DNA from 4 places in the Rhodovulum sulfidophilum DSM 1374 genome. Region 4 is predicted to be linked to each of the others. Evidence: riboswitches for the same ligand, from Rfam matches in the RefSeq annotation. Region 4 holds a riboswitch; each other region holds the start of a gene.
The links. Region 4 has a riboswitch for cobalamin ahead of A6W98_RS01905 (ABC transporter substrate-binding protein). Riboswitches for the same ligand answer to the same signal wherever they lie in the genome.

Region 1 (7,811 bases), 1.3 Mb from region 4:
GCCGACCCGATCATGCCGTGGTTCTCGGTCAAGGAGGCGGTGATGCCCTTTGCCCGCTTCCCGGGCGTCGACACGCTGCTGGGCCCCGAGATGCGCTCGACCGGCGAGGTCATGGGCTGGGACCGGTCCTTCCCGCGCGCCTTCCTCAAGGCCCAGCTGGGCGCGGGCACCGACCTCCCGCGCGAGGGGCAGGTGTTCCTGTCGATCAAGGAGGCCGACAAGACGCCCGCGCTGGTCGAAACCGCCAAGATCCTCGTCGATCTGGGCTTCGGCATTCTCGCGACCCGCGGCACCGCGCGGTTCCTGGCCGAAAGCGGGATCGAGACGACGCTGGTCAACAAGGCCTATGAGGGCGGGCGCACCATCGTCGACGTGATGAAGGACGGGCTGGTGCAGCTGGTGATGAACACCACCGAGGGCAACCGCGCGGTCGAGGACAGCCGCTCGATCCGGAATGTCGCGCTGATGGACCGCATCCCCTATTTCACCACCGCCGCGGGCTGCCATGCCGCCGCCCTGGCGATGAAATCGCGCGAGGAAGGCGAAATCGGGGTGCGCAGCCTGCAGGGCTGATCCGCCGCCGCCTGACGATCCGGCGCCCGGGCAGCCACTGCCCGGGCGTCCTGTCTTTCGGGCTCAGAGCCCCAGCGGCCGCGCCATCTTCACCGCATAGCGGTCGGTCATGCCCGAGACGAAATCGGTCAGGGCATGAAGCCCCGAATAGGGGTCGCAGACATCGCGCAGATCCATCCCGGCCGAGGTGACCAGCTTGCGCAGATAGGGTTTCTTCTCGGCCATCGCCGCGGCATCCCAGCCGTGATCGGCCAGCCCCTCGATCACCGCATGGAAGCGGTCGAGCAGCGCGAAGATCAGGTCGCGCCCCGCCACTTCCAGCTCGATCTTGCGCGACGAGGGGAAGATCCGGTCATTCGCGACCTCGGAAATCGCCGCGAAGGCCTCTTTCAGCGCGAAGACATCCGTCAGCTCGGTCGAGAACCGGCCTGCCAGGATCTCGTCATGGTGATCGAGAAAGGCCGCGACGCTGGCGCGGATCAGCGCGCCCACGGCGTCAGCCCGCAGCTTGCCCACATGTTCGGCGTCGTACCGGGCATCGGCGGCCCCCTCCTCCCGCTGGACATCTTTCTCGATCAGTCCCCGCAGAAGCGTCTCAACCTCGCCGAAGGGCAGCACGCCGCTGGTGAAGGCGTCCTCGAGATCGAGGATATTATAGCAGATATTGTCGGCCGCCTCGACCAGGAAGGCCAGCGGATGGCGCACCCAGCCGCCGTCCTGCGGGATCAGACCGGTGCTTCGCGCCATCTCCTCCAGATGCGCAGCCTCGGCCTCGAAGGCGCCGAACTTCTTGCGTCCGATATAGGGCGCCGCCTTACCCAGCGCGCCGTCGCGCGCGAGACAGGGATACTTCGTGAAGGCCCCCAAAACAGCGTGGGTCAGCCGCATGCCGCCCTCGCGCCGGGACATCTCCAGCCGGGTCAGGATCCGAAAGCCCTGGGCATTGCCCTCGAAATGCTCGAACTCGCGGCGCTGGCCCTCACTCAGATCCGCACCGAAGGGCTTTCGCATCTCGAACCATTCCGAAATCGCATCCTCGCCCGCATGGCCGAAGGGCGGGTTGCCGATGTCATGGGCGGCACAGGCCGCCTGCAGGATATAGGACAGGTCGTGCCCGGCGCCGTCGAGCAGGATGCTCTTCGCGGCCAGCGCCTGCCCGACCTCGAACCCAAGCGAGCGGCCCACGCTGCTGGTCTCGAGGCTGTGGATCATCCGGTGATGCAGGTGGTCGTTCTCGTAAAGCGGATGCACCTGGGTCTTGTTGGCCAGGCGCCGGAACGGCTGCGAGAAGATCACCCGGTCGAGATCGGCCAGAAACGCCGGACGCCGCCTATCGCGCGCCGCGCGCGTTTCGGCCTCATCCGGGGCAGGCTCGCGCTGCTCGTGCCGAGCCTTCGTCAGAAGCCCTTGCCATTCCATATGTTCCATCGCTTTCCCCTCCGGCAGATCGGCGCCAGCATAGCGGCTTCAGCTTGCGGCGACAGCGCCGATCGCCTACCCCGCCCACCAGAGCCGGGATGGCGGTGCGAGGACCCCGGCAAAGAGACCCGTATCCCGCATTGCCGCGCGACTGTCAGTGACCCGGCCCGATGACAGGGCCCGGGGGGTGCGCGAAGGTCGCACCCGCTACATGTTGACAATACGCCCCCGCAAACATCAATATACTGTTGCTTTGGTTCCCGCGGTTTGCGCCGTGGGCGAAGAGGGAAGCCGGTGAGAGTCCGGCACTGCCCCCGCAACTGTCAGCGGCAAGCCGCGGCCCCTTGATCCACTGGCGCAAGACGCCGGGAAGGAGGGCCAGGGCGTCCGAGCCGCGAAGTCAGGAGACCTGCCAGAGCGGACCGAACGACCGCGAGCGGTGGGCTCGGGTGCGTGCGTCGGACCGGCGGGTCCGCGTGCCTCCCTGCGTGCCGCCCCTGACCAGAACCGAAAGCGAACCGCCATGACCGCCCCCTCGCCCCGTTCCGTCGCCAACCGCGACGGCCAGATCGTTCCCTTCGACGCCGGCCGGATCGCCCGGGCCATCGCCCGTGCGGGCGAGGCCACCGGCGAATTCGGCGCCGAGGAGGCCGCCCATCTCACCGCCCAGGTGGTGCGGGTGCTGAGCTTCCGCCACGCGGATGGCACGCCCGATATCGAGGAAATCCAGGATGCCGTCGAACAGGCCCTGATCGGCGCCAACCGGATCGCGACGGTGCGCGCCTACGCCGTCTATCGCGCCCAGCATGCGCGGCTGCGCGAGGACCGGCAGGTGCTGGTCGATGTCGAAAGCTCGATCAACGAATATCTCGACCGCTCGGACTGGCGGGTGAATGCCAATGCCAATCAGGGCTATTCGCTGGGCGGCATGATCCTGAACACCTCGGGCAAGGTGACGGCGAATTACTGGCTGAGCCATATCTACCCGCCGGAAGTCGGCCAGGCGCATCGCGACGGCGACATCCATATCCACGATCTCGACATGTTCGCGGGCTATTGCGCGGGCTGGTCGCTGAGGACGCTGTTGCGCGAGGGGCTGAACGGGGTGCCCGGCAGCATCGAATCCGGTCCGCCGATGCACCTGACCAGCGCGCTCGGCCAGATCGTCAATTTCCTCGGCACTCTGCAGAACGAATGGGCGGGCGCCCAGGCTTTCAGCTCGTTCGACACCTATCTGGCGCCCTATGTGCGGATCGACGGGCTGGATTACGCCGCCGTCCGTCAGGCGATGCAGGAATTCATCTACAATCTCAACGTGCCCTCGCGCTGGGGCACCCAGACGCCCTTCACCAACCTGACCTTCGACTGGACCTGCCCGGATGACCTGAAGGACCAGGTGCCGGTGATCGGCGGGCGCGAGGCCGATTTCGCCTATGGCGCGTTGCAGTCCGAGATGGACATGATCAACCGCGCCTATATGGAGGTGATGACCGCGGGCGATGCCAAGGGTCGGGTCTTCACCTTCCCGATCCCGACCTACAACATCACTCCCGATTTTCCGTGGGAGAGCGAAAATGCCGGTTATCTCTTCGAGATGACGGCGAAATACGGGCTGCCCTATTTCCAGAACTTCGTGAATTCCGAGCTTGAGCCGCATATGGTCCGGTCGATGTGCTGCCGCTTGCAGCTTGACCTGACCGAGCTCTTGAAACGCGGCAACGGGCTGTTCGGCTCGGCCGAGCAGACCGGCAGCCTTGGCGTCGTCACCATCAACTGCGCCCGGCTCGGCCATCTGCACAAGGGCGACGAGGCGGGGCTTCTGGCCGCGCTCGACCGGCTGGCGGCTATCGCGCGCACAAGTCTGGAACTCAAGCGCAAGGTGATCGAGCGCCATATCGAGGCCGGGCTTTTCCCCTATACCAAGCGCTATCTCGGCACGCTCCGAAACCATTTCTCGACGCTGGGCGTGAATGGCGTGAACGAGATGATCCGGAACTTCACCGACGACCGCGAGGACATCTCGACCGAGGCCGGTCAGGGGCTTGCGATCCGGCTGATGGACCACCTGCGCGCCCGGATGGTCGAATACCAGGAAGAGACCGGGCACATGTACAATCTCGAGGCGACGCCCGCCGAGGGCACGACCTACCGCTTCGCCCGCGAGGACCGCAAGCGCTTCCCGGGCATCCTGCAGGCGGGCACCGACGATCAGCCCTATTACACCAACTCGACCCAGCTTCCGGTCGGGTATACCTCCGATCCGTTCGAGGCGCTGGAACATCAGGAGCCGCTGCAGGCCCGCTATACCGGCGGCACGGTCCTGCACCTTTACATGGGCGAACGGATCTCCTCGGCCGAGGCCTGCAAGAAGCTGGTCCGCCGGTCGCTGTCCTCGTTCCGCCTGCCCTATATCACCGTGACGCCCACCTTCTCGATCTGCCCGAAACACGGGTATCTCGCGGGCGAGCACGAATTCTGCCCCAAATGCGACGCCGAGCTGATTGCGGCGAAGCGCGCGAAAGCCAGCTGAAGGAGTGATCCGATGACCATGATCGACAAGGACATGACGACCCGCGATGCCGAAATCGTCCTGACGGACGAAGAGCGCACCCGCTGCGAGGTCTGGACCAGGGTGATGGGCTATCACCGCCCGATGGCGTCCTTCAATACCGGCAAGAAGGGCGAGGCCGCCGAACGGGTCTATTTCGACGAGGCGAAGGCACAGCTTGGCTGAGCTTGCGATCTCCGGGCTGGTCCGGCATTCGAGCGTCGACTGGCCGGGCGAACTGGTGGCGACGGTCTTCTGCCAGGGCTGTCCCTGGGCCTGCCGCTATTGCCACAACACCGAGCTGCTGGCGGCGGGGCCGGGCCGGATCGGCTGGGACACGGTCCTGGCCTTTCTCGACCGCCGGCGCGGGCTGCTCGACGGCGTGGTGATCTCGGGCGGGGAACCCTTGTTGCAGAAGGGCCTGCCCGAGGCGCTTGCGGAGCTTCGGGCGATGGGCTTTCGCACCGGGTTGCATACCGGCGGCGCCTATCCCGCGCGCTTCGCCCGCGTCCTGCCGCTGCTCGACTGGATCGGTTTCGACGTCAAGGCCCCCTTCGACGCCTATGACCGGATCACCGGCGCGCCCGGCAGCGGCGCAAAGGCGCGCGAAAGCCTCGGCCTGCTACGCGACAGCGGCGTTGCCGCCGATCTGCGCTGTACGGTTCATCCCGCCCTGCTGAGCGCTGCCGATCTGGCCCGGATGGACGACGATCTGTCGGCGCTCGGCCTGCCGCCCGCGCGCCGACAGCCGTTTCGCGCCGAGGGTTGCGCCGATCCCGCCCTCTGCCGGACACCGTAAAACCCATACCCGGCCATACTGCCGCCTGGATAAAATCCGACGGGTTTTCCTGCATGCGGCCCCGGTCTTTCGCAACCGGGGTAAGGGATTCTTTGCGGCTTTGCGACCCAATGCCCCCAGCCGCTGCGTCGCAGCTTCCAGCACAGACAGGCCAAGGGGACGATGAAACGAATTCTGCAGATGCCAATCGGGCCGCGTCTCACCATGATGATCGCCGCCATCATGGTCGTGTCCATGTCAAGCATGGGGGGCTTCCTCTACAACCGCGCTTATGAATCGAGCTATAATAACGCGGTCACCGATCTCGAGGGGATGGCCCGCGACCAGGCCACCCGCGTCAGCGAGTGGTTCGCCGACCAGCAACACGCGCTTGCGGCACAGGCAGCCAACCCCTCCATCGCCCGCGCGCTCAGCGAATTTCACGCCTCTCTCGAGGCGGCACCGGATGGCTTTGCCCCGGTTCTCGCGGCCTATGGCAGCGACAACCCCTATCCGTCCGGCGAAGGTCAGAAGCTGGCCGATGCCGGAGACGGCTCGGATTACAGCCGCATCCATGCCCGGATCCATCCCGGTTTCGAGCGGATGCTCGAGTCTTTCGGCTTTTACGATGTCTTCCTCATCGCCCCTGACGGGCAGGTAATCTACTCGGTCGTCAAGGAGGCCGATTTCGGCGAGGATGTCGGCACCGGCCGCTATTCGGGAACGGCTTTGGGCAAGGTATTCCAGCGCGCCAACAAGGCCCCGGCCGGCACATCCGTCGTCTCCGACATCGAGGAATATGCGCCCAGCGCCAATGCCCCGGCCGCCTTCATGGCCGCGCCGGTCTTTGCCGAGGATGGCACCCGGCTCGGCGTCATCGCGATCCAGGTGCCGATCGGCAAGCTCTCGGCCATGGTCACGATGGCCTCCGCCCTCGGCCGATCCGGCGACATGTATATCGTCGGCGGCGATGGCCGTGCCCGCACCTATTCGCGTTATGAAAACCGTTTCGACGTCCTGAGCCCGCTGCCCGAACGCCCCTTCATCACCGCGCTCGAGACCGGCCAGAGCGGGCTTTTTTCACCGGTCGAAGGCATCACCGGCACCGACAGCATCGTCTTCACCACGCCGGTCGGGGTCGATTTTGCCGACTGGACCCTGGTCGTCGAACTCGACCGCTCCGAATTCCTCGCCGCGCTGATCGCGTTCCGGAACAGCGTGATTGTCTTCCTGCTGATCGGGCTCGCCGCCGGCCTCGGCGTCAGCGTGCTGGCCGCCCGCACGATCACAACCCCGCTCAAGGGCTTCATCGCCTCGATGAATGAGGTCTCAGCCGGCAATTACGCCAAGAAGATCGATGTGGCCGACCGCCTGGACGAGATCGGGGCGATGGGACGTGATCTCTCTGCCTTCCGGGATCGGCTGGCAGAGGCCGACCGCCTTTCGCAAGAACAGGAAGAACGTCGCGCAGAGCAGAAAAAGGTCGTCGACCGGCTGGGCAGCGCGATCCGCGCCCTGGCCGACGGAGATCTGACAGAAACCGTGCAGGAGAAATTCCCCGACGAATACGAGGCACTCCGACACGACTTCAACAGCTCGATGGCGACGATGGGCGACCTTATCGGAGCGGTTCAGGTCAATGCCCGCGCTGTCCAGAAGCTTTCCGAAGAAATCAGCGATTCGTCCGAGAACCTCGCCCGGCGCACCGAAAGCCAGGCCGCAACGCTGGAGGAAACCGCCGCGGCAATGGACGAATTGACCACCAGCGTCAGCTCAACCGCCGAGGGCGCAACCGAGGTCTCGCGTTATGTCGGCGAGGCGCAGAACCGGGCACAGCAAAGCGGTCAGGTCGTCGACGAGGCGACCGGCGCAATGTCCGAGATCCAGCGTTCATCCGAAGGCATCACCCAGATCATCGGCGTGATCGACGACATCGCCTTCCAGACCAACCTGCTGGCGCTCAATGCAGGCGTCGAGGCCGCGCGCGCGGGCGAGGCGGGCCGAGGCTTCGCTGTCGTCGCCTCCGAGGTCCGGGCCCTCGCCCAGCGTTCCTCCGAAGCCGCCAAGGAAATCAAGACGCTGATCGATACGAGTTCGACCCAGGTCGAAACCGGCGTCTCGCTCGTCAACCGCACGGGGGCCGCCCTGCAGGACATCGCCTCGCGGGTGAGCCGAATTTCCGAACATATCGAGGGCATTGCCACCGGGGCGCAGGAACAGTCCGTCGGGCTTGGCGAAATCAACGTCGGCGTGACTCAGCTCGACAAGGTCACCCAGCAGAACGCCGCGATGGTCGAGGAGGCGACAGCTGCCTGTGTCACCCTCAAACAGGAGGCCGACAAGCTCCTTACCCTTGTGGCCCGGTTCCGGCTCGGTGACGACGTCATCGCAACAACAGCGGCGAAGCCCCGCCGCCCCTCCGCTCCCGACGCTCTGGAACGGGCCCTGAACGAGCGGCCTGCCCCACAACCACCGATCTCTGCAGGCTGGACC
Region 2 (7,811 bases), on a different replicon from region 4:
ATCGTGATGACCGGCGAGTCCGATGCGGTCCAGCGCCAACTGGCCGAGGCACTGGCCCGTGATCCCGATCTGGCGAGCTCCGTGCCGGCGCTTGCGAACCATGCGCTGGTCTCGCTGCCGGCCTATTACGACAGCGCGGTGGTCGATTATCCCCTCATCCTCGGACGCTGGGCCGCGGCCCTCACCTCGCTGATCGAGGGCTGACCCGGCTGTCGGCCACGCCCGCTGTGGCCGACACTTTCCCCGTCCTGTCGGCGGGTCTCGTTCAGGCCTGCGCGGCAGGCCGCTTTCGCCTGTGCTCGCCCGGGCGACCGACCGGGCCGCCCGCCCCGGGCAATTGCAGCGGGGGCTGCGGCTACATGCCCCCGGATTTCGCCTCGGCCACCATCTCCGTCACGCGGCGGCGCAGGGAGTCCGGGATCTGTTCGTCCGACAGCGCCAGAAAGCCCTGCACGATCAGGTCGCGCGCCGCGTCCTCGGCCATGCCGGAGGCCATAAGATAGTTCAGCTTCTCGCCGTCGATCATGCCCACCGAGGCCTCATGCGAGAGCTGGGACCCCTCGGCCAAGGCACGAAGCGAGGGCACGGCACGGATTTCGCCGGTATCTTTCAGCTTGAGCCCGTCGCAGCCGAGGAACCCCTCGCTGCCGGCGGCATCGCCGATCAGAAGCGCCTCGTTGACGATGGTTCCGCCCGCCGACACCATCCGCGTCACGTCCTTGGATTTCGCCCCGGCCGCGGCCAGTCGCGTTTCCGAGACCAGCACCCGTTCGGTGCCCTCCGGCGCGAACACGATCGACTGCGATACGGCGGACGCGCCGGCCCCCAGCGTCGACACCGACCGGCTGGAGTGATGGCGGATCGGCGACATCATGATCGCGGTCGACGTGCTTGTCGCGGTCGCGTCGAGTTGCGAATAGCCGTAGGAATAGACTTCCATCTCCGGCCCCCAATGCTCGATCGTGACCGAGGTGCATTTGGCGCCCTTGCGCAGATAGCTTTCGCCGATCGAGATGTGGCGGCCCTTCTGCAGGTCGGAAGGCACGCCGGAGCCCGACACCATCTCGACCTCGGCCCCTTCGTCGATTAGGGTGATGTCATGGGTGAATTGCCGGGCCTGGGGGGTTTCCAGCAGGGTGAAGCTCTGCACCGGCAACCGGACCCTGGCCCCCGGCCTGACCCAGATGAAATGGCCCAGCGGGTCATGCATGTGCTCGGCCACCAGCCGGATATGGTCGTTCTCTTCCGGATCGACCAGGCCGAACATCAGGCCCTGCACGAAATCATAGGTTTTCAGGGCCTCGGCCAGCGGCAAGATCACGACATCCGGATCGTTCGACAGCGCCATGCGCATCCGGTGATCGGCCAGAACCGAGGTCCCGGCGCGGGTCGTTTCGTCCGCGAAGCCGACATCGTGCAGGATGTCGCGTTCGGCATTGGTCAGATCGTTCTCGAGGGTCGTCGCGGTGTCCATCTGTCTCTCCTTCGGATTGGCCCGCGCTCAGGCGGCGGCGGGCACGGTGTAGCCATGTGACTGGATGTGCCTGAACAGCGCCTCGGGCTCGCCGGAGTGAAGCAGCCGCCCGCCCTTCATGATGTGGGCGCGGTCGGCCTCGACATAGTTCAGGATCAGCCCGGTATGGGTAATGACCAGGCCTGCGCGGGGCCGCCCCTTGCGATCATTGCTGCGCGTGATCCGCCGGATCGCCTGTCCGATGGCGCTGACATGTTCCAGATCGACCCCGCTTTCGGGTTCGTCGAACAGCATCAGGCGGGGATCCTGCAGGAACAGTTTCAGGATCTCCCAGCGCTTGATCTCGCCCCCCGAGAAACCGACATTCATGTCGCGGGTCACGAAATCCGACAGGTCCAGGGCCGCCGCCTCGCTTTCTAGGATATCCGAGGCGCCAAGCGCTGCGGCAAAGGCGGAAACCGAGACGCCGCCCATGCTGGGCGGACGCTGGAACGCCATGCCGATGCCCAGTTCCGCGCGTTCCTGCAGGCTCAGATCCCGAAGCGGCGCGCCGTCGAAGCTGATCCCGCCGCGCGTGATGCGGTAGCCGGGAAGACCCAGGATGGTGGCCAGCAGGCTGGACTTGCCCGAGCCGTTCGGGCCGAGAAGGACATGCAGCTCTCCTTCGCCCAGTGACAGGTTGATATCATGGAGAACCGGTTGCCCGGCCACCTCGACGCACAGGTCGGAAATCTCAAGCATGGCCCCTCACATAATCGATGCGCGGTTCGGCCTGGCTCGAGACTCTTGTCGCTGGGGCCCGCAAAAGCAGGCTAGCCGCAATTCCGAGTGTTTCAATCGGAAATTGTGGCGCGTTGCTGCGTCAAATCAAGCATCCCATGCGGCCATCCGCAAGCTCGTCAGGGGGGACCGGCGAGATCGGGCAAATGCGCCGGTAGAAAGGCATCGGAAAACAGGCGCTTGTGTTGCCTTGCAGGGCTCACGAAGAATGCTGACCCCGGGCTGTTGAAGACGCGCGGCTGTATGACGGGCGGGATGGTTGCGCCGCAGGTGCCCATACGGCCATGCGAGCCCGGGCGAACAGGTGATGCAGCGTCCCAGGGAGACGCGGCCCCCATCGTTGCGCGCCGGGCGGCGCCTCTGCCATCGGCTGTGGCAGAGGCATGGGGCTTTCCGCTCGGAAAGATCCGACCCCCCGTGTATCATCGCTGCCCCGCAGGGGGGCAGATGTGCTCAGGCGCGGGGGCGCGCAGCCGGGTTCGGCTGGCGCCGGGCCACGGATGGCAGGGTCAGCCACGGCCCGACCTTCAGCACGAAGCCCGCGAAGGCCGCGGTCCAGAGCGCGCCGCTCAGCCCCGGCCCGCCGATCCCGCCAAGGCCCTGATCGGGCAGGAGCGCACGGGTCAGGGCGGCCGCGCAAAGCAGCAGGAACGAGGCGGTCAGCACCCGCCCGGCCTCGAGCGGGCGGCCGGTATGGCCCATCGAGGCGCGCATCATCACGGCCAGCGTCATCCCTCCGATCGCGCCGATGCCCAGCAGGTGCAGCCCGGCCACCGGCGCGTCCAGTGCCAGCGCGCCAAATCCCAGCGGCAGGAACAGATAGGCGATGTGCAGGATCCAGAGGATCGGCGCCCGCCCGCAGCGCCAGCCCCTCCAGCGCGCCAGCCGCGCCAGATGCAGCCCCGCCAGTCCGGCAAGGGCGGCAGACAGACCGGGAAGGCCGGGTGCGAGGGACCAGAGGACCAGGACCGCGGCACTTGCCATCAGCGCCAGCCGGTCGAACCGGCCGAACGGCGCGGGCAGGGGGCCGGGCCCCTGACGGCTCAGCCAGTTCCGGGTGAAGCTGGGCACGATCCGCCCGCCGATCAGCAGGATCAGGAAGAGGATGCAGGCAAAGCCCGCGCGCATGCCGATATCGGCCGCGCCCCGCGTCATCGCCTCGAGGTGGAAGGTCGCGTTTGCGGCGGCCAACAGTCCCACCGGCACGATCACCGCAAGGTTGCGCCAGTTACGTCCCGCCACGATCTCGACCACGCTGATCGCCGCCACCGACAGCAGGAAGGACAGGTCGAGCGCCATCACCGCCCAGGCGGGCAGGGCGAGCGCTCCCGCGACGGCCAGCCGCGCCAGCAGCCACAGCCCGCTCAGCGCCACCAGCGGAAGGCCCCGTCTGGGCATTCGCCCGGTCCAGTTCGGGATCGCGGTAAAGAGAAAGCCCGCCAGAACCGCGGGCACATAGCCGAACAGCATCTCGTGAATATGCCAGTCGCGCGGGCCGAAGGGGCCGGCCAGCGCGGCATGGCCCGCCCAGACCGCCAGCCAGAGCGGGATCACCGCCGCCGCGAACAGCGCGGCCAGCAGGAAGAACGGCCGGAAGCCGTAGGAAAAGAGGGCAGGCCGCGGGATGGTGGACATGATCTTTCCTTTCCGGAATGGGAGGGCCGCCGCCGGTGTTTGCGCCCGGGTTTGCGGCCGTGCAGGGGCCCCTTCGCCGCTATTGCACGACCTGCGCCATGAGATCCCCGAAGGGGCCAGCCGTCCTGCCGCGATGGGGCAGGGCGGGCCCGCCGATCCGGGGTGGCGCCATGCCCCTCGCGGCGGGCGTCGGGCCCTTGGCACCAGAGACGCCCGGGCCAGTCACGCCCGGCTCGACCTTCCGGCCCGGGGCGCCGACGACGGTCGCCCTGCCAGCGGGCAGCATGCCGTCGATGCCGGGGGCATCCGGCGCCGTCCCGGTCGGGGCGACGCGGATGGTGTCGTCCTGCCGGGCCTCGCCGAAAGCGGGCTTCGACACCATCCCCCCGGCATTGCCGCGATCCGGCATCTTCACATCAAGAGGGGTCGCCGATGCGGCACGGGCGGTGGGGGCTGCGGCAAGGGGGAGGGCAACCGGATGTCGCATCGCATGCCTCCTTTCACCGTCACATGCGTTTCATGGCTTCCCTTTTGCGGTATCGCGGGCCAGACCTCGTTGCGTTTCGACAAACTCGGGGCCGGTTCATGATCGGAAAACTGGATGAAAGCCTGTTGCAGCATGTCGGCCCGTTCCGGCGGCTCGACCGGGGGCAGATCCGCGAGATCCTCGATCTGGCCACCGCGCGGCGCTTTGACGAGGGCGCGGCCGTGTTCCGCGAGGGGCATCCGGCGGAGCGCTTCCACCTGCTGATGGACGGCGTGATCCGGGTCATGCGCATCACTGCCGAAGGCGACGCGGTGACCGCGCTCCATATCCCGTCGGGGCAGCTTTTCGGGATTGCCCGGGCGCTGCGGCGCGAGACCTATCCCGCCACGGCGGTCTGCGCGCGGGAATGTCTGACCCTGTCCTGGCCGATGAGCCTCTGGGACGGCTTCGTGGACCGCTATGACGGATTTGCCGAAGAGGGCTACAGGACCGTCGGCACCCGTGTCGGCGAGATGAACGCGCGCCTCATCGAGATGGCCACGCAACAGGTGGAGCAGCGCGTGGCCGGTGCCCTGTTGCGGCTGATCGACCAGTCCGGCCGCAAGGGGCAGGAGGGGATCGAGATCGCCTTTCCGGTGACGCGGCAGGACATTTCGGAGATGACCGGCACGACGCTGCATAGCGTCAGCCGCCTGCTGAGCGCCTGGGAAAAGGCGGGCATCGTGGCCAGCCGCCGCCGCCATGTCACCGTGACCGACCCGCGGCGTCTGGAACTGATCGGCGAGGGACGGTAACGCCGTACCGCCGGGCGAATGGGCTCAGGCCCCGCGCCCCGGACCCGGCCGCCGAACGAAACCGGCCGGGAAAGAGGTCGGATACCTGTCGCGAAAGGTGGCGTCGGCGCATGTTCTCGTCGCGACGGGCCTGTTCGCGATCCAGGCGCCGGGCGGAGCGACGGCTTTCCGGATCCAGGCCTTGTCGGCGTCTTCCTTGGGGGTGGGTGCCCCGGCCGGAGAGCGGCGCACCCCGGCCGGTCGGGACCCTGCCGGAAGATCCCGGCGCAAGGGCGCCCGCAGGAGACAAGACGGGGCCTGTCTCCGGTCCGGGAGCGGCGGGACGGGCCTTCACGCGCCGCCCCGCCAGCCTCTTGCCTCAGCTTTCGCCCCAGATCGCCTCTGCGGTCTTCACCACCAGTTCCAGCTTGCGCTTCTGGTCGTCCTCGGTGATCTCGTTGCCGTGCTCGGTCGAGGCGAACCCGCATTGGGGCGCGACCCCGAGCTGGTCGATATCGACATATTTCGATGCCTCGTCATATTTCGCCCTGATCCAGTCCAGCGATTCCAGCTTGCCGGTCTTGGTGGTGATGAAGCCGGGCATGACCCGCTTGCGGCCCTTCGGCAGACTGGCCAGAGGTTCCAGCCCCCCGGCGCGCTCGGTGTCGTATTCCATCAGGTAGATGTCGACCGAGGTGGTGTTGAAGATCGCATCGGCCGCGCCGTGATAGCCGCCTTCGGCCACATGCGACGACCGGAAATTGCCGCGGCACATATGCATCCCGATCACCATGTCGGCCGGGCGATCCTTGATCGCCTCTTCCAGCATCCAGGCATATTTGCGTACCAGCTCGTCGGGATCCTGGCCCATGGCGCGGCGCTCCTCGCGCTGTTTCTCGTCGCCGAGATAGGCGAAGAAGATGTCGTCCAGCTGCAGATAGCGGCAACCGGCCTTGTAGAAGGCGTGCACCGCCTTGCGGTAGGTCGCGGCGATGTCATGGAACATCAGCTCCTGATCCAGATAGGGCTTGTGCTCGATATTCTCGGGAACCATCCGGTAATGGCAGGCCGACGGGCCGGGGATCGAGATCTTGGCGATGCCCTCGCCCGGCGCCACCAGATCCCTGACATAGGTGAAATGCCGCAGCATCGGGTGATCGGCGGGGAAATTCAGCGGCCCGGTCAGATGCGCCTCGATGGGCGGGGTCTTGTGCTTTGTCTGGAACGGCAGGCTGCGGGTCGAGGGCTTCATGTCCAGCCCGGTCAGCATCCCCATGAAATCGTAATGCCAGAACTGGCGGCGAGCCTCGCCATCGGTGAAGACCCGGAGCCCGGCCTCCTTCTGCATCGCGACCAGGGCGGCGATTTCGCGGTCCTCGACGGCGCGGAGCTCGGCGCCTTTCAGGCCCTGCATCCTGGCCCCGGCAATCGCCTGCGGACGCAACAGCGAGCCGACATGATCTGCCCGGGGAAGCGCAGGGCGGAGGGAGGAGGAGGTATCTTCGGTCGTCATCGTGACATGCCTTTCGAACGGCCCGCGCTCGGCGCGCGCCGGAACTGGAAACGAAACCCCACGACGCGCGTCGCGGAGCGGCGGTGCCACCCTTGCGGAAAGCCGCTCCCGACACGCCCCACGCGGCCGGAACAGGTGATCGGTTCAGGCAGGTTTCCTGACTCGCGGATGAGCGCCTTGCCCGGCCTTCCCGGCGCGATCGGCCAGTGGCATGTCGGGCAGGCTGTCCGCCTACAGTTGCGGGGGCAGTTCCGGATCCGGCCGACGGGCCTTCCCGGATTCCCTTTTAACCGGACATCGATCCGGCACCTGAACGGCGCCAGAGATGCGAGAGCGGCGCGCGACTGTCAATGCGTCCCGCTGTCAGAAGTTTTCATGATAATAATGAGGTAGCTGCAGGGTCGGCCCCTGCGACCGCCCGGTCAGCGGGGTTTGCGCGCCCTGACATAGAGTTCCAGCTTGTGGCTGACGATCTCGAAGCCGTGCTTGCGGGCGATCTCTTCCTGAAGCCGCTCGATCTCGTCGGACCTGAATTCGACCACCTCGCCGGTCTCGAGATTGATGAAATGGTCGTGATGCTGTTCGGGCGCGGGTTCGTAGCGCAGGCGTCCGTCCTCGAACATGTGGCGTTCGATCAGCCCCTTCTCGGCAAGCTTGTTCATCGTCCGGTAGACGGTGGCGATGTTGATCCCCGGCTCGATGGCGGCAACCCGGCGGTGCAGTTCCTCGACATCGGGATGATCCCCGGACGCGTCCAGCACCTCGAGGATGACCCGGCGTTGCCCGGTGATGCGCAGACCGTGCCGCCGACAGATGTCGAGCAGGGACTCGTGATTGGCTTTGGTCATGGGGCGTCCGCTCCGTCCGTGATGTCGCGTGCCCGACATCGGAGCGGGCCGGTCGGGCTGAAGCGATCCCATAGCACGAACGCCTGTCAAGGTCATCCGTCTTGACGACAGCCTGCCCTGTCTTGTCCGACGGCCCGAGAGGCGCGCCGCGGGGTTCAGCCCTCTCGCGAGGTCTCTATCTGCAAATGAGTTGCAATAAGGGGTGGATCTGCTATCTGTATCTGCGACTGGCTTGCAACTGGGGCCATGCATGACGATCGCTCGAACAGGGAAAGGATGGTCCATGAGCTTGAAGATGACA
Region 3 (7,811 bases), on a different replicon from region 4:
CCACCTGGCTCGACGCGCTGGTGCAGGAAGAGATCGCCGCGATCCTCGGCCGGACGGGACCGGGCGGGTTCCACCGCGGCCATTACGCCTCGGCCGCGCGTATCTTTCAGGAGGCGGCGACGGCCGAAAACCTGCCCGATTTCATCACCACCCCGGCCTATGCCGTTCTGAACGCGCTCGACTGATGGACCCGATCCGCATCCTCTCCCCCTTCGGCGGCCCGCTGCCGGAGGAATGCCCCGCCCCCACCGCGCCGGCCAGCCCCGCGCCCTGCGACCCCGTGACCGATCACGTTGAAAGGAAAAGCCATGAGCCAGAGAAAGACCTATTCGGAGCTTCGTTCGGACGTCCTGTCCCGTTACCCCTCCGGTCGTTCGTCCAGTGGGGTCTCGGTCGATGACATCGTGCAGCTGAAGCTGCAGAACACCTATGCCACCCATCTGGACATCGCCCGCGAGATGGCCTCGGTGATGCGCGCGGACATGGCCGCCTATGACGCGGACCCGCGCAATTCGACCCAGTCGCTGGGCTGTTGGTCGGGCTTTCACGCGCAGCAGATGATCAAGTCGGTCAAGCGGCTGCGCGGCTCGGCCAGGGGCGTCTATGTCTACCTGTCGGGCTGGATGGTGGCGGGGCTCCGCAACCGCTGGGGCCATCTGCCCGACCAGTCGATGCATGAAAAGACCGCCGTCGCCGAGTTGATCCAGGAGATCTACACCTCGCTGCGCCAGGCCGACGAGGTGGCGCTGAACGATCTGTTCAAGACCCTCGATGCGGCGCGGACGGCGGGCGACACGGCGGCCGAGGCCGCCGCCATCGAGGCCATCGACGGTTTCGAATCCCATGTCGTGCCGATCATCGCCGATATCGATGCGGGCTTCGGCAACGAGCACGCGACCTACCTGCTGGCCAAGGAGCTGATCAAGGCCGGCGCCTGCTGCCTGCAGATCGAGAACCAGGTCTCGGATGCCAAGCAATGCGGCCACCAGGACGGCAAGGTCACGGTCCCGCGCGAGGATTTCATCGAGAAGCTGCGCGCCTGCCGTCTGGCCTTCGAGGAGCTGGGCGTCGACGATGGCGTCATCGTGGCCCGGACCGACAGCCTCGGCGCGGGCCTGACCCAGAAGGTGCCGGTCAGCCGCGCGCCGGGCGATCTGGCCAGCCAGTACATCAAATGGCTGAAGACCGAGCCGATCACCGAGGAGAACCCGATCCGCGAGGGCGAGCTGGCGCTTTACCGCGACGGCGAATTCATGCGCCCCGCGCGGCTGCCCAACGGGCTGTTCCCCTTCATGGAAGGCACCGGGCGGGCGCGGGTGGTCGAGGATTGCATCGCCTCGCTGACCCAGGGCGGCGCCGATCTGTTGTGGATCGAGACCGACACCCCCAATGTCGACGAGATCGCCTCGATGGTGAGCGAGATCCGGGCGGCGGTGCCGGATGCCAAGCTGACCTACAACAACTCTCCCTCTTTCAACTGGACGCTGAACCTGCGCAAGCAGGTCCGCGCGCAATGGCTGGCCGAGGGCACGATTTCCGAGGACAGCTATCCGGACGGCAACGAGCTGATGAAGCCCGATTATGACGAGACCGATCTGGGACGCGAGGCCGATGCCCGGCTGAGGGCCTTCCAGACCGACATCTCGACCCGGGCGGGGGTGTTCCACAACCTCATCACCCTGCCGACCTTCCACCTGACCGCCAAGGCGATGGACGAGCTGTCCCGCGGCTATTTCGGCGAGGACAGGATGCTGGCCTATGTCGCGACCGTCCAGCGCGAGGAAATCCGGCGCGGCATCTCGGCGGTCCGGCACCAGCACGAGGTCGGCTCGGATCTGGGCGACACGTTCAAGGAGATGGTCGGCGGCGAACGTGCCCTCAAGGCGGGCGGCTCGGCCAATACCATGAACCAGTTCGCGGCCGAATAGGCGCCGCTGCCCCGGGACGCGGCTGCGCGCATTTCGCGCGGCCGCATTCCCTGGTGGAGGCCACGGATTTCTTCGACAGGAGCCGCGGCTTTGTCTACCATTGCGACGGATGGTGCGCATGCTCTCGCCTGCAGGGAGCATGACTGAAAAGGGAATGCGGTGCGGGGGATCTCCCCAAGGCCGCGGCTGCCCCCGCAACTGTAAGCGGCGAGCGGTTCTGGAAGATGCCACTGGGCGATGCCCGGGAAGGCCCGGAACCGCGGCGACCCGCAAGCCAGGAGACCTGCCATCCGCTTGGTGTTGAAACGGGCGGGGTGCCCCGGAGGACACGGTGTCGGACCGGGATGCCCTTGCGGCCCGTATCCGCTGCCTTGCCCCTGGCCCCGTGCCTGCAATTGAGGCCGTGGGGATGCTGAAAGAAAGCCCGAAAGACGGAACCGCCGAGGGGCGTCTGTTCCGGATCGCCTACAAGAGCCGCGCCCATCCCGGATGTGACCTTGCCTCCGCCGGGGCCATGGCCGCCGAGGACGCCTTGCGAAACCGCGACCGGAACGTGACCGGGGTCCTGCTGTTCGAGCGGGGCTGGTTCCTGCAATGGCTGGAGGGTCCGGCACGGACGGTCCTGTCGCTGGCCTCGGCGATCCGGACCGACCCGCGCCACGGCGAGATGCAGATCCTCAGCGCCGGCGCGACCGATGAACGCCGCTTCGCGGGCTGGCCGATGCGGCTTGCCCCGCCCTCGGGGCCGCTGGCCGACAGGGCGGATTTCGATGCGGCGACCGCCGCGCTTGCCTTCGACCGGGCCGCTGCGCTCTACCGCGAGGAATGCGGCGGCGAGGCGGACTGGCGCGACCTGGCGGACGGCTTCGTCCGCGACCTTGCCCGGGCGCCCGAGGAGGCGGTGCCCGACCTGCCGCCCTCGGCCCTGGAAACGCTGTCGGCGCGGGCGGGCTTCGTCGACGCGCTTTGCGCCGCGCTGGCCGCAGCCTGGCATGCCAGCGCGCTTTCGGGCTTCGAGGTGACGCTGGCGACCGTACGCCTGAACCGGCTTCTGCTGCGGGCCGGCCGACCCGCCACCTCGCTTGCGCCGAAGGGGCGGGTTCTTGTCCTTGCGCCTTATGGCTGCACGGAAATCGCCGGGGCCATTGCCAAGACCGATCTGTTGCGACAGGCCGGATATTCCGTCCGTATGGTGCCCTGGGCCTCGGGCGCGGCACTCGACGACGCTGTCGGAGAGACCGGCAGCTGTCCGGTCATCGTCTATGCCGGGCGTGTCGGCATCGGCACGAAGGATGCCATGCGCGGGGCGGCGCTGGCCGAACGTCTGTCCGCGCGGATGCCCGGGCGGACGGTCCTGCTGGGCGGCCGCGATGCCGGCCCGCTTTGCGACTGGTCGCACCGGCTTGCCTTTCTGGCCCAGCAGCTGCCCACGGGAGCCGACCCCGCTGCCGACCCCGCCCTCCGCACCCGCCAGAGGGTGTGATCCCGGGCCTGCCGGGCGCGTTGCGGAAACCCCGAAGGGTGGCGCGGGACATGTTCTGCGCGGCCCCGTTTCGGCAGGACGCGCTCTGACCCGGGGCCTCACGCTGCTGCCACGAGATTGGCGGGCGGGGCCTTCTCCTGCGGGGTTCGGGCCCGCTATTGGCAGGCTGCCAGAGCCGCTTGGCCGGGATCGCTGTCATCTCGGCTGCCTCGGGAGGCACGGCGCGTGGATGTCCGGGATCCCCGGGCCGATCCCGTCCGGGCGCGCGCCTCGCGATCGCCGGGCACCGAGCTGAAGAAAGAGCTGCTCCGACGCCCGGTCTTTCCGGTCGCTACCCGGTGCGGCGCGCCGTTTTCGACAGCGAAAGCACATCCGATGGGGTTTGCCCGAAGCGCCGCCGGAACAGGGCCGTGAAATGGCTCAGGCTGCCATATCCGACGGAAAGCGCGACATCCGTCACCGAGCCCTTGCCCTCCAGCAGCAATCTGCGGGCTTCGCCGAGGCGGCGTTCCTGCAGGAACGCGTAGACCGCGCAGCCGGTCTCGGCCCGGAAGCTCTGCTTGAGGCGATTGTGGGAAATGCCCGCCGCCTGCGCAAGCTCGGGGACCGTCCAGGCGCGGCCGAGATCGCCTTCCATCAGCGCGATCACCCTTTGCACCGCCCGCCTGTCGCGCGCCAGGAGCGGCGCCGGAGCGATCGCGGTGGCCATGTTGACCCCGGCGGCAAGGGCACGGATCGCCTCGTCGATGATGTAGAGCGAGCGGGCCTCGACGGTCAGATCGGCGGTGCCGGACATGCCCGAGCGGAACAGGGCCTGGGCGTCGGCCATCAGGCGCGGTGTCAGGGGCAACAGGCCGACCCAGACCGAGGGGCTTGCCATCGCCGCATGGGGATGCCCGGCCCCGAGGGCGTCGATCGAGGACGGGCCGCCAAGCGCCGACCAGAAGGACGGTTCAAGCCGGATGTCGATGCCGCGCAGGCGCGAGGAGGGTTTGAACCGGTCCTGCCCGGTGGCGCCTGCCGGGGCGATCATGCAGTAGATGCCGGGGCGCAGCGGGATCGGGCCGAATTGCCCTTCGCCTTCGGTGATCCAGCCGGTCCCGGCCGCCTCGAACAGCAGGCTCAGCGCGACACAGGGGGCGGTATGCATGTCCGCTGCCATGCCGGTGCCGGTCTCGATATCGAAAAGCGAGATCGTCACGCCCTTGCGCAGACCGAGAATGCGGTAGCTGCCGCTTTCGGGCATGCCGCCGAAGGACGAGGACAGGGGCTGCGGTCCCAGAACCGCCACCTCATGCGGTTCGGCATGCGCGAGCTGGCGTGTCTCGATCTGAAGGCCCATCCTGACGGTTCCCGGAAAATAAAAGTCCGATCCCATTATCGGAGTACCTGATCACAATAGTCAACTACTCCCCCCCGGCATAGTCCCCTGATACTCCGCCGAAAACCAGGCGACCGAAAACCAGGCTATTCCGGGGACGGCCAGAACCGTGCGACCAGCGACACCACCGATCCGGCCGATATGGATGCCGGCACTTGCCCTTGTCGGGCTTTATGCCGCGCAATCCATCACCGGCAGCATGGTGCAAAGCGCCTTGCCCGTGGTGCTGCGCGATGCGGGCGTGGGGCTGGACCGGATCGGGCTGTTGTCGCTCCTGTTCATTCCCTGGGTGCTCAAGGTCTTCTGGTCGCCGCTGGTCGACCGCTTCGCCACGCCGCGCCGGTGGATCCTGACCTGCCAGGGCCTGTTGTGCCTGTGCTTCCTGATCGGTGCCGCCTTCGCGCCGGAACACCATCTGGGCGCGCTGTTGCCGGTGGTCTTCGCGATGGCGGTCCTGGCGGCCACGCAGGACATCGCCACCGATGCCGCGGGCGTGCATGCCACCACCCGCCGGACGCGGTCGCTGGCCAGCGGCGCAAGCACCGTCGGAGGCTATGCGGGCTTCCTGATCGGCGGCGGGCTGTGGCTGTGGATCTATGCCCGGCTGGGATGGGAGATCTCGATGATCTTCCTCGCGGTCGCGATGCTGCTTTTGACGCTGCCGGTGCGCGCGCTGCGGATCGGTCGGCCCGAACCGGCGGCAAGGCCCCCTTCGCCGCTTCTCAGCCTGAAGAACCCGGTCCTGATGCGCGGCGCGGGATTGCTGTTGCTGTGGCAGGGCGGGGTGCGGCTGGGGCTGGCCATGACCGGCCCGATGCTGGTCGATGCCGGTTTCTCGATGGAGTTCATCGGCTGGCTGCGCGGCGCGGGCGGCATGGCGGTGGGGCTGATCGCGGCGGCGGCCGGAACGGTGCTGTGCCGCCGCTTCGGCCCGCGCCCGGTGCTGCTGGCAGCGGGCGGCGGGATCGGGACATGCTGCGTGGGGCTTGCCGTCTGGGCTGTGGCGCCCGGTGCGCTCTGGCAACTCGCGGCGCTGCAGCTGGGCCTGTCCGCGCTGACGGCCGTGTCCTTCGTGGCGCTTTATGCCGAGATGATGAACTGGTGCGCGCCGGCTCAGGTCGCGACCGATTTCGCCTTGCTGCAGAGCCTCGACGCCGCCCTTGCGGTCGCCACCGGCATCCTGGCCGGACAGCTGGCGCAGCATATGGGCTATGCGCCGGTCTTCGGTCTGGCCGTGGTTCTGCTGATGTCTGCGCTGCCTTTGGTGCGGCACCTCGCGGGCACTTGCCCCGCGTCTGAAATTCCCTTGAAAAATATGGAGATAGCCGAATGATGCGCAGTCTGCTCAATACGGCCTGTGTCGCGGCGCTGGCTTTCGGTTCGCTGGCTTTCGCGGCGACGCCCCTGGAAGCCCGGGACAGGTCGGCCGGTGGCGAACTCGATCTCGGAACGATCTTTGTCCGGGGCGCCAAGCGGCCGCAGGAGGCGCTGAGCTTTCCCGGTGCCGTCGCCGAGGTCGATGCCTTGCAGCTCCAGGCCCGCGAGGTCCGCAATATCGCCGATCTGGACCGGGTCTTTCCCGGCCTCACCGTCGATACCCGCTCGGCCCGGGTCTATTCCAACTTCACGCTGCGCGGACAGTCCTCGCTCGATTATTACAACCCCTCGGTACAGGTCTATGTCGACGGTCTGCCGCAGGATCCGGCGGTCCTGGCCCAGATGTTCCCCGGCGCGCTGGAAAATGTCGAGGTCCTCTACGGCCCGCAGGGCAGCCTTTACGGCCGCGGCGCGGTCGGCGGCGTGATCAATGTCACCACCACGAAGCCCGGGGACGGGGCGCCCTTCTCATGGTCGGCCGGGGGCTCGGATCAGGGCTATCAGGCGCAGATGCGCGGACAGGTGCAGCTGGGCGACGGGCTCTGGGCCGATCTGTCGCTGGCGCGCGACGACGCCGATGACGATCTCGATGTCATGGGAACCGGCGAGGATGTGGGCGGCACCGTCGAGGACCGCGCGCAGCTGCGGCTGCGCTATGCCCCCGAGGGAAGTTCGCTTGACATCATGCTGAGCGCGGCGCGCAATCGCATCGATTCCAGCGAGGAACAGTTCGTGAAGGGCACCGAGCTGAGCGGCCGCAAGGCGGTGCCCTTCCCCTCGGATTACATCCAGGACACCGACAGCTACGGGCTGACCGCCGATTACGATCTCGGCTGGGGAAAGCTGTCCTTGCTGACCGGGTATCAGGACCGGTCCCTCGACCGGACGATCTTCGGGTCCGACACCCCGGAATGGCAGAAGACCCTGACCCAGGAGCTGCGGCTGTCCTCGGCCACCGGAGGGCCTGTCGATTACGTGGTCGGGCTGTTCTATTCGCATACCAAGTTTCACCGCGACGCCTATGGCGCCTCGACGCTGCAGAAGACAGACAGCTATGCCGCCTTCGGCGATCTGACCTGGCACGCCACCGACCGGCTGGATGTCACCGCCGGGGCGCGCTGGGATTACGAGAAGACCGATGCGACCGCGACCGGCGCCGTGAGCCTCGACGGCAGCGACGACTGGAGCGCGCTTTCGCCGAAACTGGGCGTGAGCTATGCGCTGGCGCCGGACTGGCAGGCCTACGGGATCGTCAGCAGCGGCTTCAAGGCGGGCGGCTTCACGAGGACGCTGACGCCTTCGAACATCTCCTACACCTATGATCCGGCGACGACCTGGAACGGCGAGGCGGGGCTGAAATACCGCTCGGGCGACGGGTCGGTCGAGGCGTCGGTCGCGGCCTATTACAGCGTGACGGACGATTACCAGATGTTCGTGGGCCCGGCCGCCTCGCAATATCTGCAGAATGTCGGCGAGGTGACGGCCAAGGGCATCGACGCCAGGCTGCGCGTCAACCGGGGCGCCTGGGGCGTGACCGGCGGCGCCACCTGGGGCTCGTCGCGCTTCACCGGTTACGACGACGCGTCGGGCACCGACCATGACGGCAATGACGTGCCCTATGCGCCGGATTTCACCGCGCGGC
Region 4 (7,811 bases):
GAGACCCGGGGGGCTTGGCCGCGCGGCCCGGCTATCTCGACCGGGTCGAGCGCAACCAGCGCCCGCTGGTGATGCAGGCGCTGCTGAAGATCAACGCGGTTTCACGCGATATGTTCGGGAAGGGAAACCGCTGTGCTGAATACGCGCGCGGCCCGCCTCTGCCTTTTCGGGCCGCAGGCCGGGGTCGCGCGCGGATCACGTCGGCGTTTTGCGCCGACGTGATGTCAGGGATGTGCCTCTGCCTGCTCGGAACCGGTGTCCTGGCGGGCGATGATCTCGCGCAGGCGCTTGTCGGCCCGCGTCGGAAGTCCGGCGGGCAGATCCGCCTCGGCCGCGGGCTGGGCGCCAACCTGGATCAGCATGACCATGCCCATCGCGAAATGCGGCGAACATTTGATCCCGTAGATGCCGGGCTCGGTCAGGGTGACCTCGATCTCTTCGTTGATCTGGCCCTTGAAGGGCTCTGCCCCGGCCGGGAGCATCTCGTCGATGGTGCCGGCATTATGGCCCGGCGCGGTGGGCAGGAACCGCACGGTATCGCCGGGCTCCATCACCAGATAATCCGGCTCGTAGACCATCGGCCCCGAGGCATTGCGGTTCAGCATCTTCACCTCGACCGTCTTTGCCGCCGCGAAGGGGGCGGAGAGGATCATGGCGGGCAACAGGACAGAGAGAGCAAGTCTTCGCATCGTTTGCGTCTTTCATCAGATAGGCTTGAAACGGAGAATGCGGACCCCGTCGGCGGGGTCCGTCAAAAGATGGGCCTCGACCCCGAACACCTTGCGCAGCAGGGGCGGGACGAGGATCTCGTCGGGCGGGCCGAGCGCGATCAGCTGCCCGTCCTGCAACACGGCCAGCCGGTCGCAGGCCATCGCCTCGTTGAGGTCGTGCAGCGCGGCGATGGTCGTCACCGGCAGCCCCTCGACCAGGGCCATGATCGACAGCCGCGAGCCGATATCGAGATGGTTGGTCGGTTCGTCGAGGATCAGCACCCCGGGCCGCTGCGCCAGCGCGCGGGCGATATGGACCCGCTGCCGCTCGCCGCCCGAAAGCGTATGCCAGTAGCGGGCGGCAAAATCCTGCATGCCGACCGCGACCAGCGCCGCCTCTACCGCGGCCTCGTCCTCGTCCGAGAACGGATGCAGGGCCGACAGCCAGGGCGTGCGGCCCAGTTCGACCGCGTCGCGGACGGTGATCCGCTCGGTCGTTTCGGCCTGCTGCTCGACCAGCGCCACGCGCTGCGCGACGTCGCGGCGGGGAAGGCGGCTCAGGGGCTGGCCCTCCAGCCGCACTTCGCCTTCGCTTGGTGCCCGGATGCCTGCCAGCATGCGCAGCAGGCTCGATTTTCCCGACCCGTTCGGACCGATCAGCCCGAACCTTTCGCCGCGCCTGACCGACAGGGTGACGTCAGAGACGATGGCCCGTCCCTGCACCCGCCAGCCAAGGCCTTCACCGCTCAGGATCATTTCCGGGCCCTCCCCCGGATCAGGATCGCCGCGAAGGCGGGCGCGCCGATCAGCGCGGTGATCACGCCGATGGGCAGCACCTGTCCCGGGATCAGGATGCGCGAGACGATATCCGCCGCGATCAGGAACACCGCCCCGGCCAGTGCCGAGGCCGGCACCAGCAGGCGGTGGCGCCCGCCGACGAGAAACCGCATCGCATGGGGGATCACCAGCCCGACAAAGCCGATGGCGCCGACCAGCGACACGATGAGCGCGGTGACCAGAGCCGCGGCCCCGATCAGCACCGCCTGCACCCGGCGCACGTTGATGCCGAGCGAGGCCGCGCTGTCCGCCCCGAAGGTGAAGGCGTCGAGGCTGCGCACATGCCAGAGACAGACCCCGAGCCCCAAGGCCGCGGCGGGGACGGCAACCAGGCTGTCCTGCCAGCGGGCACCGGAGAGATTTCCCAGAAGCCAGAACATGATGCCGCGGGCCTGTTCGGCATTGGCGGATTTCGCGATCAGGAAGGCGGTCATCGCGTTGAAGAGCTGTGCCCCGGCAATCCCTGCCAGAACGATCACGCCTGCCGCCTGCAGCCCGGTGCCGCCGCCCGCCGCGCGCGCCAGGGCCGCGACCATGACGAAGGCCAGCAGCGCCCCGGCGAAGGCGCCTGTCGAGAGCGAGAGCGCGCCCGCGCCGAACCCGGCGACGGTGACCGCGACCGCGCCGGTCGAGGCTCCGGCGGAAATCCCCAGCAGATAGGGATCGGCCAGCGCATTCCTCAGCAATGCCTGCAGCACGACACCCGACAGGGCGAGCCCCGCCCCGCAGGCGGCCGCCACCACCGCGCGGGCGAGGCGGTAGTTCCAGATGATGCCCTCATCGATCCGCGCGACCGGGTAGACGGTGCCGAACAGCTTGTTGCCCAGGACCTGAAGCACGGTCGAGGCGGGTATGCGGGTCTCGCCGATCGCGGTTCCGGCGATCAGCGCGGCCAGCAGCACCGGGGGTGCGATCCACCCCCAGTGCCAGCGGGCCCGACGGGCGCGCGACCTCATCCTTGCAGATCGAGTCCGGCCAGGGCCGCAGACAGTTCTTCCAGCCCGTAGACCGCCCGCACGGTCGCTTCCATCGCCTGGAGATCCATCACCACGATCCGGTTCTCGCGGACCGCCGTCATCTCTTTCGCGACCGGATCGGTGCGGAGAAACTCAAGCTTCTTCTCGACATCGTCGGCGGGGAAGCGGCGGCGGGTCATCTCGGCCAGCACGATCACCGTCGGATCGGCCTTGGCGATGCTTTCCCAGCCGACGGTGGGCCATTCCTCGTCGGAGGCCACCACATTCTCGATCCCGAGCTGTTGCATCATGTAGCCCGGCGCGCCCTTCCGCCCGGCCACATAGGGGTCGATGTCCATTTCGGCGGAGGAGTACCAGAACACCGCCGAGACCCCTTCGGGCAGATCCAGCGCCCGGGCATGTTCGATGGCCGCGGCCTCACGCGCCTTCAGCTCGTCGACCAGCTCGGCGCCGCGATCCTCGACATCGTAGATCCGCGCCAGTTCCTCGATCGACCGGTGGATCGAGGCGGTCGAGAACATCTCGCTCCGGGTGCCGTCCGAGCCGCGGCTGTTGTCCTTGCTTGCGCAGTCGCTGGGCAGCACATAGGTCGGCACGCCGATATCATGGAACATCTCGCGGGTGGCGACGATGCCCTGGGGGCCGACATGCCATTCATGTTGCACGGTCACCAGATCGGGCGTCTCGGCCGCCACGCTTTCAAAGCTGGGATCGTTGTCGGCCAGCCGCGGGATCCCGGCATTCAGCTCGGCGAATTGCGGCAGGACATTGGTGAACCAGACCGAGGTGCCCGTCACGGTGGGCCCGAGCCCCAGCAGGTAGAGGATCTCGGTCGTGGCCTGGCCGACGGTGACGGTGCGCGCGGGGGCGGCGTCGAAGGTCAGGGTCTGGCCGCAATTCTCCAGCGTCAGGGGATAGTCGGTGGCCTGGGCCGTGCCCGCGCAGACCAGAAGGGCCGCCGAAAGGAGGGCAGTCTTGGTGTTCATGGAAATTCTCCGGAAATTGGCTTCCGGGCCCCGGGGTTCGCGGGTCGGGCGGATGTCAGTTCTTTGGCTGGCGCAAGCTGCGCCTGGCTGAGCACGGCCGAAAGATCCGGGCATGAACATCGCTTTCCCCGGGCAACCCCGCCCGGTTGATAGTGGTTTCATGCCGGCAGGTCTCCTGACTGACGGGTCGTCCGCCGGTCCGGCCTTCCCAGGCAAATGCCCAGTGGCGTTGTCGGACCGTCGCTCGCCGCCTACAGTTGCGGGGGCAGTTTCGGTTCGCGGGCCAAATGGCCTGCGGCGAATTCCCTTTTAATTCCCAAGCGGGAAACCAGCGACCGAGCAGAGAGCATGAAAGCCCTATCGGGTCAACTGCCCGCCGGTCGCAGTCTGCGCGCCGGAAAACCTTACCTTGACAGGCATATAGCTTCTGATGCGTCGAGATGCCCCGGCCCCGAAGCGGCAGGGGGCGGAACGTTGCCAGCCCGGCGGCTTCCTTTGCATCTATGGCGCGGCATGGCAGGCTGGAAACGGTCAGGCGAGATGGGACCTGACGTCGGCATACGGTTCGCTTTGCCGGGCCGTTCGACGGCTGCCATACGGTGCCCGCCGCGGTGTTGAAAACCTGCCGCTTCGGCCCTGCCCGCGACCGCTGTTGCATCAATGCCCGCGCGGGCGGCAAGCCGGTCGGGGCGATCTGCGCCGAGGCGCTCGGGCGGCGAAAGGAGCGGAAGCGTCAGGCAACCCGCCCCGATGGCGATCCAACGGCCCGGCTTCCGGCCATCGCCCGCCTTATCCTTCTTGACCGCAGGATTGCCGGAACTTGCCGGTTAAAGCCGTTCAGAACTTGCGTAGACCACGCGCGCCGTGGGTCATTTCGGCTTTGCCGGACGGGCAATAAAGGCGCCGGTCAGGATCAATGGCCCTGCCAGCAGGAAGGCCAGGCCCGGCAGCTCGGCGAAAAAGGCAAAACCCAGCGCCACGGCCCACAGAACCGAAAGATATTCGAAGGGGGCAAGCGCCGAGGCATCGGCATGGCTGAAGGACAGCGTCATGAGGATATGGGCGATCCCGCCTGCCAGGCCGGTTCCGATCAACAGCAGGAGGGTTGCCGGACCGGGCCAGACCCAGCCCCAGGGCAGCGTCGCAAGGCCGATGAGGGCCGAGACCACGGCGAACCAGAAGGCGATGGCCCCGGCGCCTTCGCCGAGCAATGTCAGCCGGCGCACCTGGATCAGGGCCCCGGCCGTCAGCGCCGCGGTCACGAGCCCCAGAACCACGCCCAGCGCCCCGCTATCGGGCAGGGCACCGGCAATGGCGGGCAGACAGAAGGCCGCCGCTCCGGCAAGGCCAAGCACGACACCGCCGATCCGGCCCGCGCTCGGGCGTTCTCCGAGCAGGGCCCAGCCAAGCAGGGCCAGCATCACCGGCGCGAGATAGGCCAGCATCGTCGCTTCGGCCAGGGGCAGAAGGCGGATCGTCGCGAAGGAGGTGAACATCGCGACCGCGCCCATCAGGCAGCGGCCGACATGCCCCATGGGGCGGGACGTCGCCAGACCGCGAGGCCACTCGCCGCGCCACCACAGGAAGGCGATCAGAGGCAGCAAGGCCACGGCCGAGCGGAAGAACACCACCTGTCCCAGCGGGACCGCATCTCCGAGCGCCTTCACGCAGACGCCCATCATGGCGAATGCGAGGGTCGAGAGCACCCGCAACGCGATGCCAAGCCGTTCGTTCCGGACGGGATGCAGCGGCGCTGCGAGGGAGGACCGGGCCGTCATTTCACTTTCATCCGCACCAAAACCCCGGCCACACGTCCCCCCGGACCGTCTCATTTCGCGCTGAACCGTATATGGGGCCGAGACGCGTCCTGCAATCTGCAGACATGCGCCGTGACGCGGAACACATCGCGCAGGATCTCCCGGGTCAGAACGGCATCCGGTGTGCCGCAGGCGCGCATGACACCCCGTTCCAGAACCACGATCCGGTCGCAGAACATGGCCGCCAGGTTCAGGTCGTGCAGGGCGATGACGCTGGTCAGGTCGAGATCGCGGACCATGCCCAGGATCTCGATCTGGTGATGAATGTCGAGATGGTTCGTCGGCTCGTCGAGGAACATCACCTGCGGTGTCTGCGCCAGCGCCCGCGCGATATGGACCCGCTGCCGCTCGCCCCCCGAAAGGGTCTGCCAGGCCTGTTTCCTGTGCGCGGCCATTTCCACGCGCTCCAGCGCCTGCGTCACCGCCGCCTCGTCGGTCTCGGACCAGCCCGCCAGCGCCGAGCGATGCGGAGTCCGTCCGAGCCGCACGACATCGCTGACCGTCACATTGGTGTCGGTGGCTGCGCTTTGCTGGACAAAGGCCACCTGTCGCGACAATGCCTTGCGCGAGACATGCGCGATGTCCTGCCCGTTGATCCGGACCCGGCCGGAGATTGGCCGCCGCAGCCCTGCCAGCAGCCGCAACAGGGAGGATTTGCCCGATCCGTTGGGGCCGATCAGGCCCAGTGTCTCGCCCGGCGCGACCCTCAGCGAGACGTCCGACAGGATGGTCCTGCGCTTCACGCCCCATGTCAGGTTCTCGGCCAGGATCGTCATGCCTGCGGCCTCGCGCGGTAGAGGATGATCGCGAAGAAGGGCACGCCGACCAGCGCCGTCACGACCCCGATGGGCACGGTCTGCTGGGTTGCGATCATGCGCGAGGCGATGTCGGCGATCACCATGAAGACCGCGCCCACCACCGCGCAGGCCGGAAGCAGCCGCATATGCAATGGCCCGACGATGTAGCGGGCCGCATGCGGCACGACCAGACCGACGAAGCCGATGGCGCCGACCATGCTGACAATGGTCGCGGTCAGCAGCGCGGTCACGCCGAACAGCACCAGCCGGATACGCGCCACCGGCACGCCAAGGGCCGCGGCGTCTTCATCCCCGAAGGTGAAGGCGTCCAGCGACCGCGCCATCCAGATGCAGATCGCGAGGCTGAGGGCGACCACGACCAGCAAAAGCTGGACATCCGGCCAGCGCACGCCGCCGAAGCTGCCCAGAAGCCAGAACATCACATCCCGCGCCTGCTGGGCATTGCCCGAGGTCGTGACGATATAGGAGGTCAGCGCGTTGAAAAGCTGCGATGCCGCGACCCCGGCCAGGATCGTGTGGTTCGGCCCGCTGGTCGCGCCGTTGGACAGGAGCGCCACGAGGGCGAAGGCCGCGAAGGCCCCTGCGAAAGCCCCCAGCGACAGGGACAGGCCGCCCGCCCCGATGCCCAGAACGATCACGCAGACCGCCCCGGTCGAGGCGCCCGCCGACACGCCCAGCACGAAGGGTTCGGCCAGCGCGTTGCGCAAGAGCGCCTGCAGGATTGCCCCGCAGATCGCCAGCCCTGCCCCGGACAGGGCCGCCACCAGCGCGCGGCTCAGGCGCAGGTTCCAGACGACGCTCTGTTCGATCGGCGTGATCTTGGCGCCGGTCAGGCCAAGCTCGTTCGTGACCGACAGGAAGACCGTCCGCAGGCCGATATTGTAATCGCCAAAAGCCGTTGCGGCGGCGATGGCGAAGATCAGGGCGATCAGCGACAGGCAAAGAAAGACGACGAGGCGCGCGCTGCCTTCTTCTGAAACTTCAAAGGACATCACGGCAGATCAAGCGACTTCAGCTGTTCGGCCACCTGCTCGGCGCCGTAGAGGGTGCGGATGCCGGGGTTCATCGCCGCGCCGCTCATGACCACGATCCGACCGTTTCGAACCGCTGGCATCTGGCTGACGGTCGGATCGGATGTCAGGAAGTCGATCTTGTTTTGTGCGGCATCCAGATCCCAGCGATTGCGGTCGACCTGCGTCGCGACGAACACGGTCGGATCCGCCGCGATGATGCCTTCCCAGCCAAGCGCGGGCCAGTCTGCCTCGGTCTGGATGGCGTTGGACCCGCCGAGGAGATCCGCGATATAGCCCGAGGGGCCGTTGCCGCCGCCAAGAAAGGCATCATCGGCGGGCGACGGGCTGGAGAACCAGAACAGGAAGGTCAGATCCTCGTTCCTGGCGAATTCCGCGCGCAAGGCCGCCTCGCGCGCCTTGAAATCCGCGATTACGGCCTGTCCCCGGTCGGTCACATCGAAGATGCGGGACAGGTCCTCGATCTCCTTGTACAGCAGATCCATGTTCCAGAGCTTGTCGCGCGAGCCATAGGCGTCGCCCGCATCCAGCGTCGTCGAGCAGGCGCTTGGCGACAGGTAGGTCGGAATGCCGAGCTCTTCGAAATCCGAGCGGCTGGCGACCTTGCTGTCGGCGCCAAGCAGTGTCGTCAGCAT

Region 1: it holds a riboswitch for cobalamin, as region 4 does, so the genes downstream of both, A6W98_RS07810 (ribonucleoside triphosphate reductase) here and A6W98_RS01905 (ABC transporter substrate-binding protein) in region 4, are expected to answer to the same signal.
Region 2: it holds a riboswitch for cobalamin, as region 4 does, so the genes downstream of both, A6W98_RS19565 (5-methyltetrahydropteroyltriglutamate--homocysteine S-methyltransferase) here and A6W98_RS01905 (ABC transporter substrate-binding protein) in region 4, are expected to answer to the same signal.
Region 3: it holds a riboswitch for cobalamin, as region 4 does, so the genes downstream of both, A6W98_RS19520 (BLUF domain-containing protein) here and A6W98_RS01905 (ABC transporter substrate-binding protein) in region 4, are expected to answer to the same signal.

Annotation. Positions count from the first base shown of each region.
Region 1 covers NZ_CP015418.1:1,639,782-1,647,592, reverse strand. Annotated here, with positions in the region: gene carB (carbamoyl-phosphate synthase large subunit) at 1-573, shown strand, start outside; gene dgt (dGTP triphosphohydrolase) at 637-2,001, opposite strand; cobalamin riboswitch at 2,230-2,423, shown strand; partial or broken gene A6W98_RS07810 (ribonucleoside triphosphate reductase) at 2,516-4,726, shown strand; gene A6W98_RS07800 (anaerobic ribonucleoside-triphosphate reductase activating protein) at 4,719-5,339, shown strand; gene A6W98_RS07795 (methyl-accepting chemotaxis protein) at 5,502-7,811, shown strand, end outside.
Region 2 covers NZ_CP015419.1:98,366-106,176, reverse strand. Annotated here, with positions in the region: gene A6W98_RS19595 (ABC transporter substrate-binding protein) at 1-204, shown strand, start outside; gene A6W98_RS19590 (SufD family Fe-S cluster assembly protein) at 356-1,474, opposite strand; gene A6W98_RS19585 (ABC transporter ATP-binding protein) at 1,502-2,215, opposite strand; gene A6W98_RS19580 (NnrS family protein) at 2,708-3,889, opposite strand; gene A6W98_RS19575 (cupredoxin domain-containing protein) at 3,969-4,376, opposite strand; gene A6W98_RS19570 (Crp/Fnr family transcriptional regulator) at 4,478-5,170, shown strand; gene A6W98_RS19565 (5-methyltetrahydropteroyltriglutamate--homocysteine S-methyltransferase) at 5,529-6,662, opposite strand; cobalamin riboswitch at 6,793-6,990, opposite strand; gene A6W98_RS19560 (Fur family transcriptional regulator) at 7,085-7,510, opposite strand; gene A6W98_RS19555 (metal ABC transporter substrate-binding protein) at 7,794-7,811, shown strand, end outside.
Region 3 covers NZ_CP015419.1:83,903-91,713, reverse strand. Annotated here, with positions in the region: gene aceB (malate synthase A) at 1-185, shown strand, start outside; gene A6W98_RS19525 (isocitrate lyase) at 309-1,928, shown strand; cobalamin riboswitch at 2,022-2,233, shown strand; gene A6W98_RS19520 (BLUF domain-containing protein) at 2,338-3,411, shown strand; gene A6W98_RS19515 (helix-turn-helix transcriptional regulator) at 3,743-4,753, opposite strand; gene A6W98_RS19510 (MFS transporter) at 4,938-6,125, shown strand; gene A6W98_RS19505 (TonB-dependent receptor) at 6,122-7,811, shown strand, end outside.
Region 4 covers NZ_CP015418.1:368,054-375,864, reverse strand. Annotated here, with positions in the region: gene A6W98_RS01920 (pseudoazurin) at 225-689, opposite strand; gene A6W98_RS01915 (ABC transporter ATP-binding protein) at 705-1,466, opposite strand; gene A6W98_RS01910 (FecCD family ABC transporter permease) at 1,463-2,503, opposite strand; gene A6W98_RS01905 (ABC transporter substrate-binding protein) at 2,500-3,510, opposite strand; cobalamin riboswitch at 3,659-3,858, opposite strand; gene A6W98_RS01900 (DMT family transporter) at 4,380-5,288, opposite strand; gene A6W98_RS01895 (ABC transporter ATP-binding protein) at 5,339-6,103, opposite strand; gene A6W98_RS01890 (FecCD family ABC transporter permease) at 6,100-7,137, opposite strand; gene A6W98_RS01885 (ABC transporter substrate-binding protein) at 7,137-7,811, opposite strand, start outside.